Regions from separate parts of the Mesorhizobium sp. M7A.F.Ca.US.011.01.1.1 genome, predicted to be linked through region 3. Evidence: riboswitches for the same ligand, from Rfam matches in the RefSeq annotation. Region 3 holds a riboswitch; each other region holds the start of a gene.
The links. A riboswitch is a leader RNA that binds a small molecule or an ion and turns the genes downstream of it on or off. The one in region 3 is predicted to bind thiamine pyrophosphate.
Positions count from the first base shown of each region.

Region 1: another riboswitch for thiamine pyrophosphate. It lies ahead of thiB (thiamine ABC transporter substrate binding subunit); the one in region 3 lies ahead of thiC (phosphomethylpyrimidine synthase ThiC).
Region 2: another riboswitch for thiamine pyrophosphate. It lies ahead of EOA13_RS35360 (YkoF family thiamine/hydroxymethylpyrimidine-binding protein); the one in region 3 lies ahead of thiC (phosphomethylpyrimidine synthase ThiC).

Region 1 is NZ_RZRT01000071.1:6,235-11,381, forward strand. It holds gene thiQ (thiamine ABC transporter ATP-binding protein) at 1-117, opposite strand, end outside; gene thiP (thiamine/thiamine pyrophosphate ABC transporter permease) at 110-1,729, opposite strand; gene thiB (thiamine ABC transporter substrate binding subunit) at 1,973-2,971, opposite strand; TPP riboswitch at 3,015-3,129, opposite strand; gene EOA13_RS32735 (thiamine diphosphokinase) at 3,217-3,861, shown strand; gene EOA13_RS32740 (ABC-F family ATP-binding cassette domain-containing protein) at 3,863-5,147, shown strand, end outside.
Region 2 is NZ_RZRT01000098.1:608-5,754, reverse strand. It holds gene EOA13_RS35370 (formyltransferase family protein) at 1-972, shown strand, start outside; gene EOA13_RS35365 (hypothetical protein) at 1,018-1,338, opposite strand; TPP riboswitch at 1,533-1,646, shown strand; gene EOA13_RS35360 (YkoF family thiamine/hydroxymethylpyrimidine-binding protein) at 1,637-2,245, shown strand; gene EOA13_RS35355 (ABC transporter permease) at 2,350-3,102, shown strand; gene EOA13_RS35350 (ABC transporter ATP-binding protein) at 3,099-3,866, shown strand; gene EOA13_RS35345 (ABC transporter substrate-binding protein) at 3,859-4,878, shown strand; gene EOA13_RS35340 (isoprenylcysteine carboxylmethyltransferase family protein) at 5,113-5,147, shown strand, end outside.
Region 3 is NZ_RZRT01000052.1:28,585-33,731, reverse strand. It holds gene EOA13_RS29795 (hypothetical protein) at 1-481, opposite strand, end outside; gene EOA13_RS29790 (metallophosphoesterase) at 484-1,821, opposite strand; gene EOA13_RS29785 (hypothetical protein) at 2,313-2,576, shown strand; TPP riboswitch at 2,894-3,010, shown strand; gene thiC (phosphomethylpyrimidine synthase ThiC) at 3,114-4,949, shown strand; gene thiO (glycine oxidase ThiO) at 4,946-5,147, shown strand, end outside.

The DNA.
Region 1 (5,147 bases), on a different contig from region 3:
GGCGAACTCGACGTCGAAGACAAGTGGCGCATCGCCATAGCTGCCATAACTGAACGACACATTGTCCAGCCGCACCGGCGCGCCCTTTTCGAGCCTGTTGGCCGCCCTCTCACGCATCGCGGACCTTCTCCCTTCCCAGCCAGTGCGCCGCCACGATCAACGCGAGACAGACGAAGCCGAGCAGCAGTGCCAGGCCGGCGGCATCCTCGGTGCGGTAGCTGCCCATCCGTGCCAGAAGAAGGTAGGGCAATGTCTGCACGGAATCACTGCCGAACAGGGCAATGACTCCGAGATCGCCGAGCGACAGCGCCATGGCGAAAGCGAAGGCAGTGGCGAGCGGTCGCCGCAGCGACGGCCAGTCGACCAGCATCAGCCGGTTCCAGCCCGCAATGCCGAGCTGTGCGCAGAGCCGTTCGTGACGCTCGCTCGCCGCATCATAGGCGGGACGCACGGCGCGCAGGGCGAACGGCATCGCCATCACCGCATTGACGGTGACGACCATGACCGGGGCGATGGCAAAGACATCGCCGGCATGGCGCAGCAACACGAACCAGCCGGCGCCGACGACGATCGGCGGCACGACAAGGACAAAACCGGCGCCTGTATCGGTGGCGCGTTCGAGCAGTGTCTTTGCGCCGGCACGGCGGTTCAGCGCCAGTGCCCGCCGCGCCATGGTCAGCGCCAGCGACAGCATCACCGAAAGCAGCGCCGACAGGAAGGCGAGCGCCGCGCTGGTCAGCGTTGCCTGCCGGACAGTGGCCTCGCTGGCCAAACGGCCGAGGTCCGCACCCAACCCGGCCACCACGGTTGCCGCCATCGGCCCTACGACGAACAGCAGCGCCAGGATGATGACTAGCGCGTTCAACCAGGTCTCGCTCCGATTGACCGAGAGATAGCGGCGTTGCGCGACCGGCAAATTGGTGTCGCCGACCACATTGGCGCCCAGGCGCGTCAGGGTCAGCACAACGATAAAGGTCAAGGCGATCTGCAACAGCGTCAGTGTAACGGCCCGCGCGGGATCGAAATCGAAGCGCAGCGCCTGGTAGATGCCGACCTCAAGCGTCGTCGCGGCTGGCCCGCCGCCGAGCGTCAGCACGATGGTGAAGGATGTGATGCAGAGCATGAACACCAGCCCGGCGACGCCGGGCAGTGCGGCGCGCAGCGTTGGCCATTCGATCAGCCGGAACGCCGGCCGCGCCGCCATGCCGAGCTGGCTCGCCAACCGCCATTGGTCGGCCGGTATGGTCTGCAGCGCCTCGAGGAACAGCCGCGTCGCCAGCGGCAGGTTGAAGAAGGCATGGGCGACGAGGATGCCGGACAGGCCAAAGATGCCCGGCCAGCTTCCCCCGCCGATCACGGCAAACACGCCGGCGAAATAGCCGGCACGGCCATAAAGCGCCAGAATGCCGAGCGCTGCGACAATAGCCGGCAGCGCCAACGGCACGGCGAATATCTGCAGGATGAAGGCGCGACCGAAGAAACGTGGATGTCGCGACAGAGCGCGCGCCACGAACAGCGCCGGGATGACCGAAAGCAGCGTCGAGAGCGCCGCTTGCCAGAGCGTGAAGCGAATGACGCGAAGCAGATAGGGATCTAAGGCTGCCCAGGCGCCCGAGAAATCATGGGCGCCCTCGAAAAGCAGGCCGGCAAACGCGCCGCCGATCAGCAGCGCGATTGCAGCGAGCGCGAGGGTGCCAGCGGTGATGCGGGGGTCAGACGCGCGTTGCACGCTGGACCACCATTCTTTCCATCGCGGCAATTACAAAGGATTGCGTTCCTTGGCGCCCCCCTCTGTCCTGCCGGACATCTCCCCCTCCAGGGGGGAGATCGGCCGCCACCCATGCTTCCGCTAGTCTCCAACGTTGCCGGACTATAACCAGCAACGACACTGCCAATCTCCCCCCTTGAGGGGGAGATGGCCGGCAGGCCAGAGGGGGGTGGAGTGGCGCGAACATCAAAAGAACTCGCAAGCCTACTTGCTCATCACCGCCAGCCACTCATCGACCCAGGCCTTGCGGTTGGCGGCGACCTCGTCGGGGCTGAACAGCAAGGTCTTGGTCGGCTTGACCAATTTGTCGAAGGCCGGATTGAGCGGCTTGTCGGTCTTGCCGGCCGGGAACATCCAGTTGGTCTCGGGGATGGCATCCTGGAATTTCGGCCCGGTCATGAAGGCGATGAACTTGGCCGCCAGCGGGTTCTTGGCCCCCGCCGTGGTGATACCCGCGACTTCTATCTGCAAATACTCGCCCTCCTCGAACGACGCTGCCTGATAGCGCTCTGTCTTCTCGGCGACCATGTGGTAGGCCGGCGACGTCGTGTAGGACAGCACCATCGGCGCCTCGCCCTTGGTGAACAGCCCATAGGCCTCGCTCCAGCCCGGCGTCACGGTCAGCACTTTCGCCTTGAGCTTGGCCCAGGCCTCGGGCGCCTTGTCGCCATAGACCGACTTGACCCACAGAAGCAGACCGAGGCCCGGCGTGGAGGTGCGCGGATCCTGGATGACGATCTTGTCATCGGCACTGCCCTCGACCAGTTCTTTCAGGCTTTTCGGCGGGTTCTTCAGCTTCTCGGAGTCGTAGACGACGGCGAAATATCCGTAGTCAAAGGGGACAAAAGTATCGTCGCTCCAGCCACCCGGCACGTTGACATCAGTTACGCCGCCATGCGGCGCGAACAAGCCTGACGCCTTGGCATCGGCGGTGAGATTGGTGTCGAGGCCAAGCACGATATCGGCCTTGGTCGACGCGCCTTCCAATCTGACGCGGTTGAGCAGCGCGACGCCGTCGGCGACCGAGACGAACTCGACATCGCAGCCGCATTCGGCCTCGAACTCCTTCTTCACCACGGGACCCGGACCCCAGTCGGCGGTAAAGCTCTCATAGGTGTAGACGGTGAGTTTGTCCTTGGCCAAGGCCGGTCCGGACAGGACCACGGCCATTGCTGAGACTAGAGCGTATAAATGCGTGCGCATCGGCGCCTCCTTCGTTCGAATTGAAAGGAATTGAGGCGTCGGACTGTCCGAAACGTCTAATCCCTCCGCCGGTACAAACCGGATCAGGTTCAGCGGGTTGGCGAGACTGCCTCTCAGCCGGTCCGCGAAGATCGCGTCCGGCACCCCGTTAGAGCGTTTCGACACATAGGCCGGGCCGATCCCCCATGCAAGTGGGAGTTTGCCGCCTTCCGTTTCCCGTGCCGGGCTGGTAAGGGCCACACGATATGAGCACATTCACCATCCTGCTTGGCGGCGATCTCATCCGCACGCCACGGCTCGACCGCCAGGCCGAAGGCTCCCGCGTCATCGCCGCCGACGCCGGCATCGGGCATGCGCGGCTGCTGGGTCTCGTGCCCGAACTGTGGGTGGGCGATTTCGATTCCGTGCCAGCCAAGCTGCCTGACGATCTCGCTTCCGTGCCGCGCCGGACCTTCCCGGCGGAAAAGGACCAGACCGATGGCGAACTGGCCATTGCCGCCGCACTCGAGCGCGGCGCGACCCGCCTGGTGCTCGCCGGTGCTTTCGGCGGCAAGCGCGCCGACCACGCTTTCCTGCATCTGGCGCTTGCCCTCCGGCTGGCCGAGGCCGGGACTGATGTGCTCCTGACCAGCGGCGCCCAGGAGGGCATTCCCCTGCTGCGCGGAACGGCCGGCTTCGACTATGCCGATGGCACGCTGTTTTCGGTGCTCGGCTTTTCCGAGCTCGCCGGCCTGACCGTCACCGGCGCCAAATGGCCGCTGAACCACGTCAAGGTGGCGTTCGGTTCGTCGCTGACCATCTCCAACGAGGTCAAGGGCCGCCTCGAAATCGCACTGGACCATGGCCGCGCGATGCTGCTCGCTCATCCCTATCCCTTACCTGAAAGCTGACATGGCCCCGCCTCTTCTCAACCTCGACGGGATAAAACTGACCTTCGGCGGCACGCCGCTGCTCGACGGCGCCGCCTTGACGGCTTCGGCCGGCGACAAGATTGCACTGGTCGGCCGCAACGGGTCGGGCAAGTCGACCCTGCTGAAGATCGCCGCTGGCCTGATCGAGCCGCAGGACGGCGAGGTGTTCCGCCAGCCTTCGGCAACTATCCGCTATTTGCCGCAGATGCCGGACATGGAGGGCTTTGCCACCGTCCGCGCCTATGTCGAGGCCGGGCTTGGCCCCGCCGACGATCCCTACCGAGCCAGCTATCTGATGGAGCATCTCGGACTGTCGGGTGAGGAACGTCCGAATGATCTGTCGGGCGGCGAGGCGAGGCGTGCTGCCCTTGCCCGCGTGATGGCGCCGGAGCCAGACATCCTGCTGCTCGATGAGCCGACCAACCATCTCGACCTCTCGGTCATCGAATGGCTGGAAGAAGAACTCATCCGCACCTCCTCGGCACTGATCGTCATCTCGCACGACCGCCGCTTTCTCGAACGTGTGTCGCGCGCCACCATCTGGCTCGATCGCGGCCAGACCCGCAGGCTGGACAAGGGCTTTGGCCATTTCGAGGAATGGCGCGACCTGGTCCTGGAGGAAGAAGAGCGCGAGCAGCATAAACTCGGCCGCCAGATCGTTCGCGAAGAGCATTGGCTGCGCTACGGCGTGACGGCGCGGCGCAAGCGAAACATGCGCCGGCTCGGCGAGTTGCAGACCATGCGCCAGCGTTTTCGCGGCCATCGCGGTGCCGAAGGGTCGGCGACCATGGTGGCGAGCGACGCCGCCGAGTCCGGCAAGCTGGTGATCGAGGCGAAGAACATCGAGAAGAGCTTTGGCGATCTCACCGTGGTCAAGGGGTTTTCGACCCGCATCCAGCGCGGCGATCGCGTCGGCCTGGTCGGGCCGAACGGCGCCGGCAAGACGACGCTCTTGAAGATGCTGACCGGCGAGATGAAGCCGGACGCCGGTTCGGTGCGGCTCGGCACCAATCTGGAGATCGCCACGCTCGACCAGAAGCGCGAGGCGGTCGACCCGCAGGAGACGCTGGCGCAATATCTCACCGACGGGCGCGGCGAGAACCTCGTCATCAATGGCGAGCAGCGCCACGTCGTCTCCTACATGAAGGATTTCCTGTTCAAGCCGGAGCAGGCACGCACGCCGGTGCGCGAGTTGTCCGGCGGAGAACGGGCACGGCTCTTGCTGGCGCGGGTGCTGGCGCGGCCGGCAAACCTTCTGGTGCTCG
Region 2 (5,147 bases), on a different contig from region 3:
ATCTCTAACTATACCGGGCCTCTGCTCGCCGGCTGGCTAGAGGCTGGAAATGCAATTGGCGCGATCATCGTGCCCGGGTTCCGGCGTCGTCCCACCGGTTTCAGCATTGGCAATTTCCGGCGAAGGCTTCAACGCAAGCTGCTGCTCAGGCGGTTTATCGGTAACACGCCTGTCAAGTTGATCGAATTTGGCCGCCCTTACGATTGGAATGCGCTTGGTCGGCAATTGTCTGACGTCCGCGCCGATGTGCTGGTCTGCTACACTTTGCCTGTCTTGATCCCTCAAGAGGTTCTTGGCCATTTTTCCAAAGGCGGGGTCAACCTCCACCCGGCGCTGCTCCCCGACTATCGAGGGCCCCATCCGATCCAGCGCTTGGCCGTGGACGGCCGGTATGCGGCTCATGGCGGCGTCACGCTCCACAAGATGTCCGCCGGTTTTGACGAGGGTGACATTCTCGGGCAGGTGCCGTTTTCCGAAGCTGACTGGACATCGAGAGAAGCCTTGGTCGACAGCACGGCAACCGCTATGCGGATTCTGGTGAGCGAGGCGGTGCCGGCCTACTGCCGGGGGCTGTTGTCAGGAATGCCGCAGCCGAAAGGCGACTTCGTCTGGGCGCGGCTTCAGCCCAGCCACCTGATAATCTCGCCGGCCATGTCGGTCGAGCATGTTGTACGGCTATGGCATGTGCTTGGCCTTCTGCCAGGCATCTATCTTGAAATCGGAACGCGCAAAGTCAGGCTGGGATTCCAGATCAGAAGGCTGGGGCCCTGCACAGGAAAGGCTCCGGTCAGGCGGTGGGGAACAGTGGAATTCGATCTCGCCAACGGTCGGGTCCTGTATTTTACCTACGGTAGAGTGCTCAAACGGCTGCTCAATTCAAAACACCTATTTTCGCGCCCGCCCGCCGGCAAACCCGCTCCAGAAATCCGGCTGTTCGGCAAAGCGAGTGCTGCGGACCAGAGAAACGGATGAAGTCGCTGGGCGATGCCCAGCGGCTTCATCCGTTTGCGACGTAAGTTACTTGCCACAATGATTATCGTTTACCGTTGGCGCCGTCGCGTTACCATCGGCGTCCGGCTGCGCGCCTTGCGGGTTGGTCGGGCAATTCTGATCCGCGTTCGAATTCATGTCCCCTACCGTGCCAGTCGTGCTGTTGGTCGTGCCCGGGTCGACAGTGTCCGGCTCGATCGTATTCGGTGAAGCCGGCGTGTTCGGCTCAACCGTCACCGACTTGCCGCTGCCGCTTCCATTTGCGTTGTTGCTGCCGGCGCTTTGCGCCATGGCTGACGTGGCCAGACCAATGGTGAGAACCGAAGCTGCGAGGATTTTCATGAACATGGTCTGTCTCCATTTCTGTGAAGTCGTCGCTTATTTTCTACGAAAGTGATCGCGTTGCGACTGTGGGGACAACCGGTCGCGGCGGCGAAGGTCCCGACAAAATTCCGCTCAGGGGCACCGTGACTGACGCAATGCTTTTGGCGCAGTGCTCTGAAAAAACGGCTTCCCCTTGAACTCGAATGATGCTTTAAGGCGCACATCCACAGGGGTGCTCCGTACGGTCGGGGCTGAGACGGGGGCGGCAAGCCCACAGACCCTAGAAGCTGATCTGGGTAATACCAGCGGAGCGAGGCGGGCGATGTTTTCAGGCGCACAGATTTCCCTATACCCCATGACCGACGATTTCGTCGGTGTCATTCTTGGCGCGCTCGGTGCGCTCGATCCCTGGCGCGACAAGCTCAGGATCGAGACCGACGACATCTCGACCTTGCTGGTCGGGCCGCCCGAAGTGCTGTTTCCCGCCATGCGCGACCTCTTCGTGGCGGCGGCACGCAGCGGCAAACATTGCGTGTTGTCGGCCACCATCTCGCGCGGGTGCCCTGGCGAGCCGGATGATCCGATCTGCCGCTCCGATGCACTTGGCGGGCCTGTCGGGCCACTCGGCCCGCGCAGGGATGCGGCCATCGCGGCGGTGCGCGGCGCGGCTTCGACTGGCCAGCCGGCGGCAGCGCAGTTCTCGCTCTATGTGATGGGCACCGACGACCATATGGACGAGATCTACGGCTGCATCGATTTTCTCAAGCAGTCGGGCGTTTATGAGCGCTCCAAGCATTTCTGCACGAAATTGCGCGGTGATGCCGGCGCGATCTTTTCGGCGCTGGACGAGGCCTTCTGCCGCTTTGGACCGGGTGCCGGCCACGTAACCCTCGACGTCACGGTCTCGGCCAACAGCCCGTCGGCTGTCTGAAGCTGCCGCCGCTTTTGCGCGGCCGTCAAAGGTTATCTGCCGTGGTCTCATCATCAGTCGCTTCGCGCCCGATCGCGAGCCTTCTTGTCAAGGCAGGACCGGCCATGATCTCGGTCGGGGTGCTCCTGCTGGCGTGGGAGCTTTATGCCACCTATTCCGGCATCAAGCCGACGATACTGCCGGCGCCGTCGCGCGTCTTCGAGCAAGCGCTGCTCAATCGCGAGGCGCTGGTCGACAACGCCGTTCCGACCGTCCGCGCCACGCTGCTTGGCTTTGCTTGTTCGCTCAGTGCCGCCTTTGCGCTGTCGATGCTGGTCGACTTCTTCCAGCCGCTGCGCCGCGCGCTGTTTCCCGTCTTCATCGTCAGCCAGACATTGCCGCTGGTGGCGATCGCGCCGCTGGTGGTGCTGTGGTTCGGCTTCGGACTGGCACCCAAGATCATGCTGGTGGCGCTTGTCACCTTCTTTCCGATGCTGGTGGCGTTGGTCGAGGGTTACGAGTCGACCGAGGCCGAGATCGGCCAGATGCTGCGCGCCATGGGGGCAGGGCGCTGGCGCGTCTTCGTGCTGGCGCGGCTGCCTTCGGCGCTGCCTTACTTCTTTGCTGGCCTGAGGATCTCCATCACCTATGCCGTGGTCGGCGCCATTTTCGCCGAATATGCGGGTGCTGCGAAGGGGCTAGGCATCTATATGCTCAATGCCAAGAACAATTTCCGCCCCGACCTGGTGCTGGCCGCCGTCGGCGTCAGCGCAGCGCTTACACTTGTCCTGTTCGGGTTGACGGTACTGCTGCAGCGGCTTGCCATGCCTTGGGATCACGCCGGCAAGGAAACCGCCGGCAAGGGGCCGTGGCGATGAGCCGGCTCGAATTGCGGCATGTGTGCAAGGCGTTCGGTGGGCTCGACGTGCTGGCCGATATTTCGCTGAGTGTCGGCGCTGGTGAATTCGTCTCGATCCTTGGGCCCTCGGGCGCCGGCAAGTCGACGCTGTTCCAGCTTCTGACCGGCGCCGAGCATGGCGAGGGCGAGATGTTGTTCGACGGCACGCCCCTCGATGACCACGGCAGGCATTTCGCCTTCATGCCGCAACGCGACGCGCTGATGCCGTGGCGGCGCGTCCTCGACAACACGACGCTCGGGCTCGAAGTGCAAGGCATGAGGAGACAGGCGGCGCGGGCGCGCGTTGCGCCGTTGTTTGCCGAATTCGGGCTTGCCGGCTTCGAGCGGCATTTTCCAGCGCAACTGTCCGGCGGTATGCGCCAGCGCGCGGCCTTGCTGCGCACGGTGGTGCAGCAACGCGACATGCTTTTGCTCGACGAGCCGTTCGGCGCGCTCGACGCGCTGACCCGCACGGCCGTGCAGCGCTGGCTGGAACAGATGTGGCGGCATCATCGCTGGACGGCGCTCCTGATCACCCATGACGTGCGCGAAGCCGTGTTCCTGTCCGACCGCATCTATGTGCTGTCGGCGCGCCCGGCCCGCATCGTGCGTGAAATCAAGGTGCCGCTGCCGCGCCCGCGCAGCCTTGGCGGCGATGCCGCGCGCCAGGCAAGTGCGCTCGAGGCCGAGATCCTTGACATCATCCTCAACCCCAATCCATCCAAGGGACACGAACATGACTGAATTGACGCGCCGGCAGGCCTTGTTGCTGACCCTTGCCACCGGCCTTCCGCTCGTTGCCGGATCGGGGCGAGCCCAAGCACAATCGGCACAAAAGGTCACCGTTGCCCTCGACTGGACGGTCAACACCAACCACATCGGACTGTTCGTCGCCCGCGACAAGGGCTTCTATCGCGAGGCCGGGCTCGAGGTCGACATCCTGCCTTACAGCGATACCGGTGCGGGCACGCTGGTTGCAAATCGCGTCGCCGATTTCGGCATCAACGGCACCATCAGCCTGTTCACCCAGAGAACCGCCGGAGCGGACCTGAAGGGCGTTTATGCGGTGGTGCAATCGGAAACCGGCCGCGTGGTCTTCAATGCGGCCCGCAGCGAGATAGTAAGCCCGAGAAACCTCGACGGCCTGACCTATGGCGGCTTCGGCAGCGCCTGGGAAAACGCCCTGATATCGACCATCATCCGCCATGATGGCGGCAAGGGCAATTTCGAGACGGTGACGCTCGGCACCTCAGCCTATGAGGCGCTGGCCAATGGTTCGGTCGATTTCACGCTCGAAGTCTCGACCTGGGAGGGTGTCGAAGCCGAGCTCAAGGGCGTCAAACAACGCAGCTTCGTCTATGCCGATTACGGCGTGTCTGACGAGCATACGACACTGATCTCTTCGAGCGAAGCCTATCTCCAGGCAAACCCCAAGCCTGCGGCAGCCTTTGTCCAGGCGACACGGCGCGGCTACCAGTTCGCGGTCGATCACCTCGAAGATGCGGCAGCCCTGCTGATCGCGGCCAACAAGGATGCGTTGACCAATCCGGCGCTGATCCTCGCCTCGCTGAAGGCGCTGATCGACGGCCATTATCTGCGCAGCCAAAGCGGCGCCATCGGGACGATGGATTCGGCCAAGATGGAAGCGATCGGCGGCTATCTCTTCGCGTCCGGCATTTTGCGTGATGCCGACGGCAAGCTGGTTGCTCAACGCCCGGATTTCGGAAGCTATTTCCGCAACGACTATCTGAGCTAGTCTGGCAAAATCAAATGAAATGGGTCGCCAGTCTTTCTGGGCGACCGCGTGGAGCAGGGTCGTCTGGAAGTGGCGCCCTGGCTCCCCGACAGCCAGTTTAATGCCGATCTGATCTTGGTGATTAACTGCCCGGCAATGGTTGCGTGCAATGCATTGCTCATATCAAAAAGCGAGGCGCTTTCGCACGTCAGTAACGGCAGGATTTTGTCCGCAGCCCGAAAGCGCGGAATCCTGGTGGATTTGCGCGAAGGTTTCTTTCGGATCTGCGC
Region 3 (5,147 bases):
GTATGAAGTGCAGCACTTCGCGATGCAGTGCCAGGGCGACGTCCCTATCTTCGGAGGCCCGGTATTTCAAGTGGCCGTCGCGTCTGAGCTGGCCGATGCTCTCGAGCAGGCGTTCGACTATCTTCAGCTCCAGATAGTGAGAGAAGATTACGAATTGCCGCGGGATCACGGCGGCCGTGTCGAAGCGTATCCGCTCCGGAATGAGGTTCAGAACGGCGTTGTCGATTAGGGGCGAGAATGTCTCATTGAGCTGGAAGAAGACGCCATACCAAGCGAGCTTGCCGACTTGGTCCGAGAGACTTTTGTCTTCAAGAATATGGACTGTGGAAAGCGAGCGAAGAATGCTGGTCTTGCCGCTGCCTCTCGTCCCTGCGACGAAGACCGGCTTGGCGGCGGCAGAAATCAACGCCGACTTCTGACTGAACCACAGTATCGGGCGGCTTTCGTACTCGATCCTGTTGGGGCCGAACGGATTCTCCATCGCTATTCGTCCCTTACCTTAATGCGCCAAGCCGAGTTTGCCTTGGTGAGGCCGTCTATCTCGATGAAGCGCGCCGCTTGGAGCATCAGAAGAGAGTCTTCCAGATCTAGCCCGAGCTCGGCGGAGGCAGCAATCTCAGTGATCTCGTCCCAGAAGAGTAACCCATTCCCGCGCCTGGTGGCATGGTCGCGCAGTCGGCGCAGCAGGTCAAACGTGTCGTTGTTCAGAAAGGCCTTGCCGTTGGACATGGTCGAAATAAAGCAATGTTCGCCTTCCATGACCGTCCCGTCGGCGACATTGGTGCGGTAGGGTATAAGTCGGATGCCGACGAGCTCTCCCTGATCGGTCGTGAAGAAGACGAGCTCATTGAAACCTGACTGTATCTCTGGTGCTGAGATGCAGATCAATTTGCCGTCCGGAAACCTTGGATCGTTGACGATCTCGACCGGATCAGCATGTATGTGTCCATGCAGGTAGACGATAGGCTTGTTGCCCTGCAGCAGCTGAGTTCTGACAAATCCGCTGTTGAGCATCTCCGCGTATGGCGTAATGCGCGGAGTCTTTTGTGGCAGCAGATTGTGATGGCCGATTATGATGCCGTAACGCATGTCGGGCTGCTGGAGCAATTCCTGTAGGCCTGCAAGCATCTCACGCGAGATGTATGGCGTGTCCATCTGACCGTAATACTCGTCGTCGGACGCCTCCTTGTCTGGATCGCTGGGAGGTGTCGCGGGCGAATGTCCCGAGATGTCCGGCGAGCCGAGATCTAGAGGCTCTGTAGAAGGACTGAGTGCCTCGAGACGATCACGAAGGAACGCGGGAAGGTTTTGAAGCTCCCAACTGCCTATCGCTGTGTTGACGAGGATGAAGTTTGCGCCTGCGGATCCTGTCGGAAGTCTGAAGTGCACGGGTTGGTCCACGGGAACGGTCTGCCAACCCAAGCGGGCGGCTAAACTCGCCATTTCGCTGAATTTCTCAGTCGGTCCAAGTTCGCGCGCGTCATCACGGTTCACATCGTGATTTCCCGGTACGAATATCAACGGAAGCGCCTTTGAACTGCGTCCCTGTGCGCGGCAGAGCAACGTGAAATGCTGGAATGCCGAAGCAATGAAGGTCTTGTCGCCACGGCTCGTGAAATCCCCCATGAAGGCGATCGAATCCAAGGGCTTCGAAGTCGTCAGCCGCCGAAGTTTCGTCAAGACGGCACGCAGCGAAGACGCGCGTAGCTTCTGCGTTATTTTCGGAGCGAACTTGCTATCCTTGGCATCGATGTTGCTAGAGGAAGGATGCCAGTCCGGATAGTGAATATCGCCTACTTGAAGGATTCGCACCCGCCGCATAACTCGCCCCCCTGCCGAGAGCCATAGACTAATCCGTTCGCTTTTGCCAAGCGCGAACGATCATCCGCAGTGTCCTTAACGAGGTAGCCTGCACTTTTCGAGAATTGCCACGGCGGCTATTTTTCGGCTGTGAAGCACACGAGACCCGTGACGTGAGACCCAGTTGCTCAATGCCCAGTTGCTCAATGAGCTTTCTTACGAATAAGGGAGAATTTCCGCGGCCGGACTATCTCTGAGCGAGCGTGCATGACTGCCAACGGAAGGTCTTGCACGCACCCTTGCGATCTTGAGCAATGGTCGCCATGACTTTCTTCTTGCAGGCTTTTGAGTGGCCCAGCCTGCGATCACCAGACCCCACCGATTCTAAAGAGCGTGGCAGATGGGATAGTCGAGGTTGCCCGTGCACAGTCACGCTCAGGGCTTGCGCCGCCCAGAGGACACGCTGAAAAGGCAGATTGGGGCGCAAGCACGCCATTCACGAGAGGTTCGACATGAAGACCATGCAAGAAAAAGACATTCCGGCATTCGTACAAGCAGTTGTGGACGCCGGCTGCAAAATTTGCGCGATTGGCAACTTGGGATACGTCTTTGGCGATGCTGATTTCACGCCAGCGCAACGGAGGGCCGTCGAGCCACAGCTGCGTAGGATTGCTGAAATCTACGGCGAACGCGATCATCTCATGAACGAGATAGCTGTATATCTGCGGTCGATCGGACGCCATGTCGAGGTTGAGCCGAAGACAGGTATTTCCTGATGGCCGTGATCGCGAGAAGCCGTCTTCCAACCTCTGAATCCTAAAGGAGGTGACCCCCAAGGCCGTTCGTCACCTTCGACCAGAATAACCACATCCGTGACCGCCTGAGCTACTTGGTCGATACGCGCACATGGCCAATACAGTTTCTCCATCCTTCACGAAGCGAATGAGGCTTTGGCCATTCAGCCCCGGTCTACGGGGCGTGACTTGTCCCCGATGCATGCGCGAGCTCTCCGCCCGGCTGGCCGCCGGTCGTCGCCACCGGCCGAAGGCGCCCGAATGCGCTTGACAAGATAGCGTCAGCCCGTTCAACCTAAGGCATTCACCAGGGGAGTCCCGGCAAGGGGCTGAGATACTGCTGGCTTTCGCGGCGCAGTGACCCGTTGAACCTGATCCAGTTCATACTGGCGTAGGGACGGTGCAAGCGCTTTGCGGGAGTTTACGCCCGAGGTCCTGTTGCAGCAGGTCTACAGAAGCGTCTTTTCATCCTTCCGGCACAGAACTGGGTCTCCAATGCATGAGCAAAGGAGCCTCACGATGAATGCCCTCACCCCCGCCGTATCGACGGGACCACTGCCCGCCTCGCGGAAAATCCACAAGCCCGGCGTCCTCTACCCGCAGATCAGGGTGCCGATGCGCGAGATTTCCGTCCATCCGACGGCCGGCGAACCGCCCGTCACCGTCTACGATCCGTCCGGCCCCTACACCGATCCATCAGTCGAAACCAGCATCGAAAAAGGCCTTGCCCGGCTTCGCCACGAATGGGTCACGGCGCGTGGCGATGTCGAAGCCTATGACGGCCGCCACGTCCGGCCGGAAGACAATGGATTCGCCACCGGCGAGCGCCTGACACCGGAATTTCCGATACGCAATCGGCCGCTCAAGGCCAAGCAGGGCAAGGCGGTGACCCAACTTGCCTATGCGCGCGCCGGCATCATCACGCCAGAAATGGAGTTCGTAGCCATCCGCGAGAATCTCGGCCGCGAGGTGATGCGCGGCAAGCTGCAACGCGACGGCGAAGCCTTCGGCGCGGCGATCCCAGATTTCGTCACACCCGAATTCGTGCGCGACGAGGTGGCGCGCGGGCGCGCAATCATTCCCGCCAACATCAATCATCCCGAGAGCGAGCCGATGATCATCGGTCGCAATTTTCTGGTCAAGATCAACGCCAACATCGGTAACTCGGCTGTCACATCGTCGATGGCCGAAGAGGTCGAAAAAATGGTCTGGGCTATCCGCTGGGGCGCGGACACGGTGATGGACCTGTCGACCGGCCGCAACATCCACAACATCCGCGACTGGATCGTGCGCAATGCGCCGGTGCCGATCGGTACGGTGCCGCTCTATCAGGCGCTGGAAAAGGTCAACGGCATCGCCGAGGATCTGAACTGGGAGGTCTACCGCGACACGCTGATCGAGCAGGCCGAGCAAGGCGTCGACTATTTCACCATCCACGCCGGCGTGCGGCTGCACTACATCCCGCTGACCGTCGACCGGGTCACGGGCATCGTCTCGCGCGGCGGCTCGATCATGGCCAAATGGTGCCTGCACCATCACCGGGAGAGCTTCCTCTACGAGCATTTCGAGGAGATCTGCGACATCGCCAGAGCCTATGACGTCTCCTTCTCGCTCGGCGACGGCCTTCGTCCCGGTTCAATCGCCGATGCGAACGACGCGGCGCAATTCGCCGAACTGGAAACACTTGGAGAACTCACCAAGATTGCCTGGGCAAAGGACTGCCAGGTGATGATCGAAGGCCCGGGCCATGTCCCCATGCACAAGATCAAGCAGAACATGGACAAGCAGCTCGCAGTGTGCGGTGAGGCGCCGTTCTACACGTTGGGGCCGCTGACGACCGACATCGCGCCGGGCTATGACCACATCACCTCAGGGATAGGTGCCGCCATGATAGGCTGGTTCGGCACCGCAATGCTTTGCTACGTCACGCCGAAAGAGCATCTCGGCCTTCCCGACCGCAACGACGTCAAGATTGGCGTGATCACCTACAAGATAGCCGCCCATGCAGCCGATCTGGCGAAGGGCCATCCGGCAGCGAAAACCAGGGATGATGCCCTTTCGCGCGCGCGCTTCGAGTTCCGCTGGGAGGACCAGTTCAACCTGTCGCTCGACCCCGAAACCGCACGGTCCTTCCACGACCAGACCTTGCCCAAGGAGGCGCACAAGCTGGCACATTTTTGTTCGATGTGCGGGCCGAAATTCTGCTCCATGCGCATTTCCCACGACATCCGTGCCGAGGCCCAGAAGGAAGGCATGGCGGCAATGGCGGCAAAATACCGGGAGGGCGGCGATCTCTACATGCAGGCGGACGAGACTGGCGTACCGGTCGTGCCAGAGGCTCCCAAACCATCATGAGGGTGCTCGTCAAAGGGGCCGGCGTTGCCGGCCTCACCGTCGCTTTCGAACTCGCCGCCCGCGGCGCGACGGTCACCGTCGCCGAGATGCGGCATGGCCTTGGTGGCAACGCGTCGTGGTTCGCCGGCGGCATGCTGGCGCCATGGTGCGAGCGCGAAAGCGCGGAGCAGCCGGTGCTGGATCTCGGACGCGATGCTG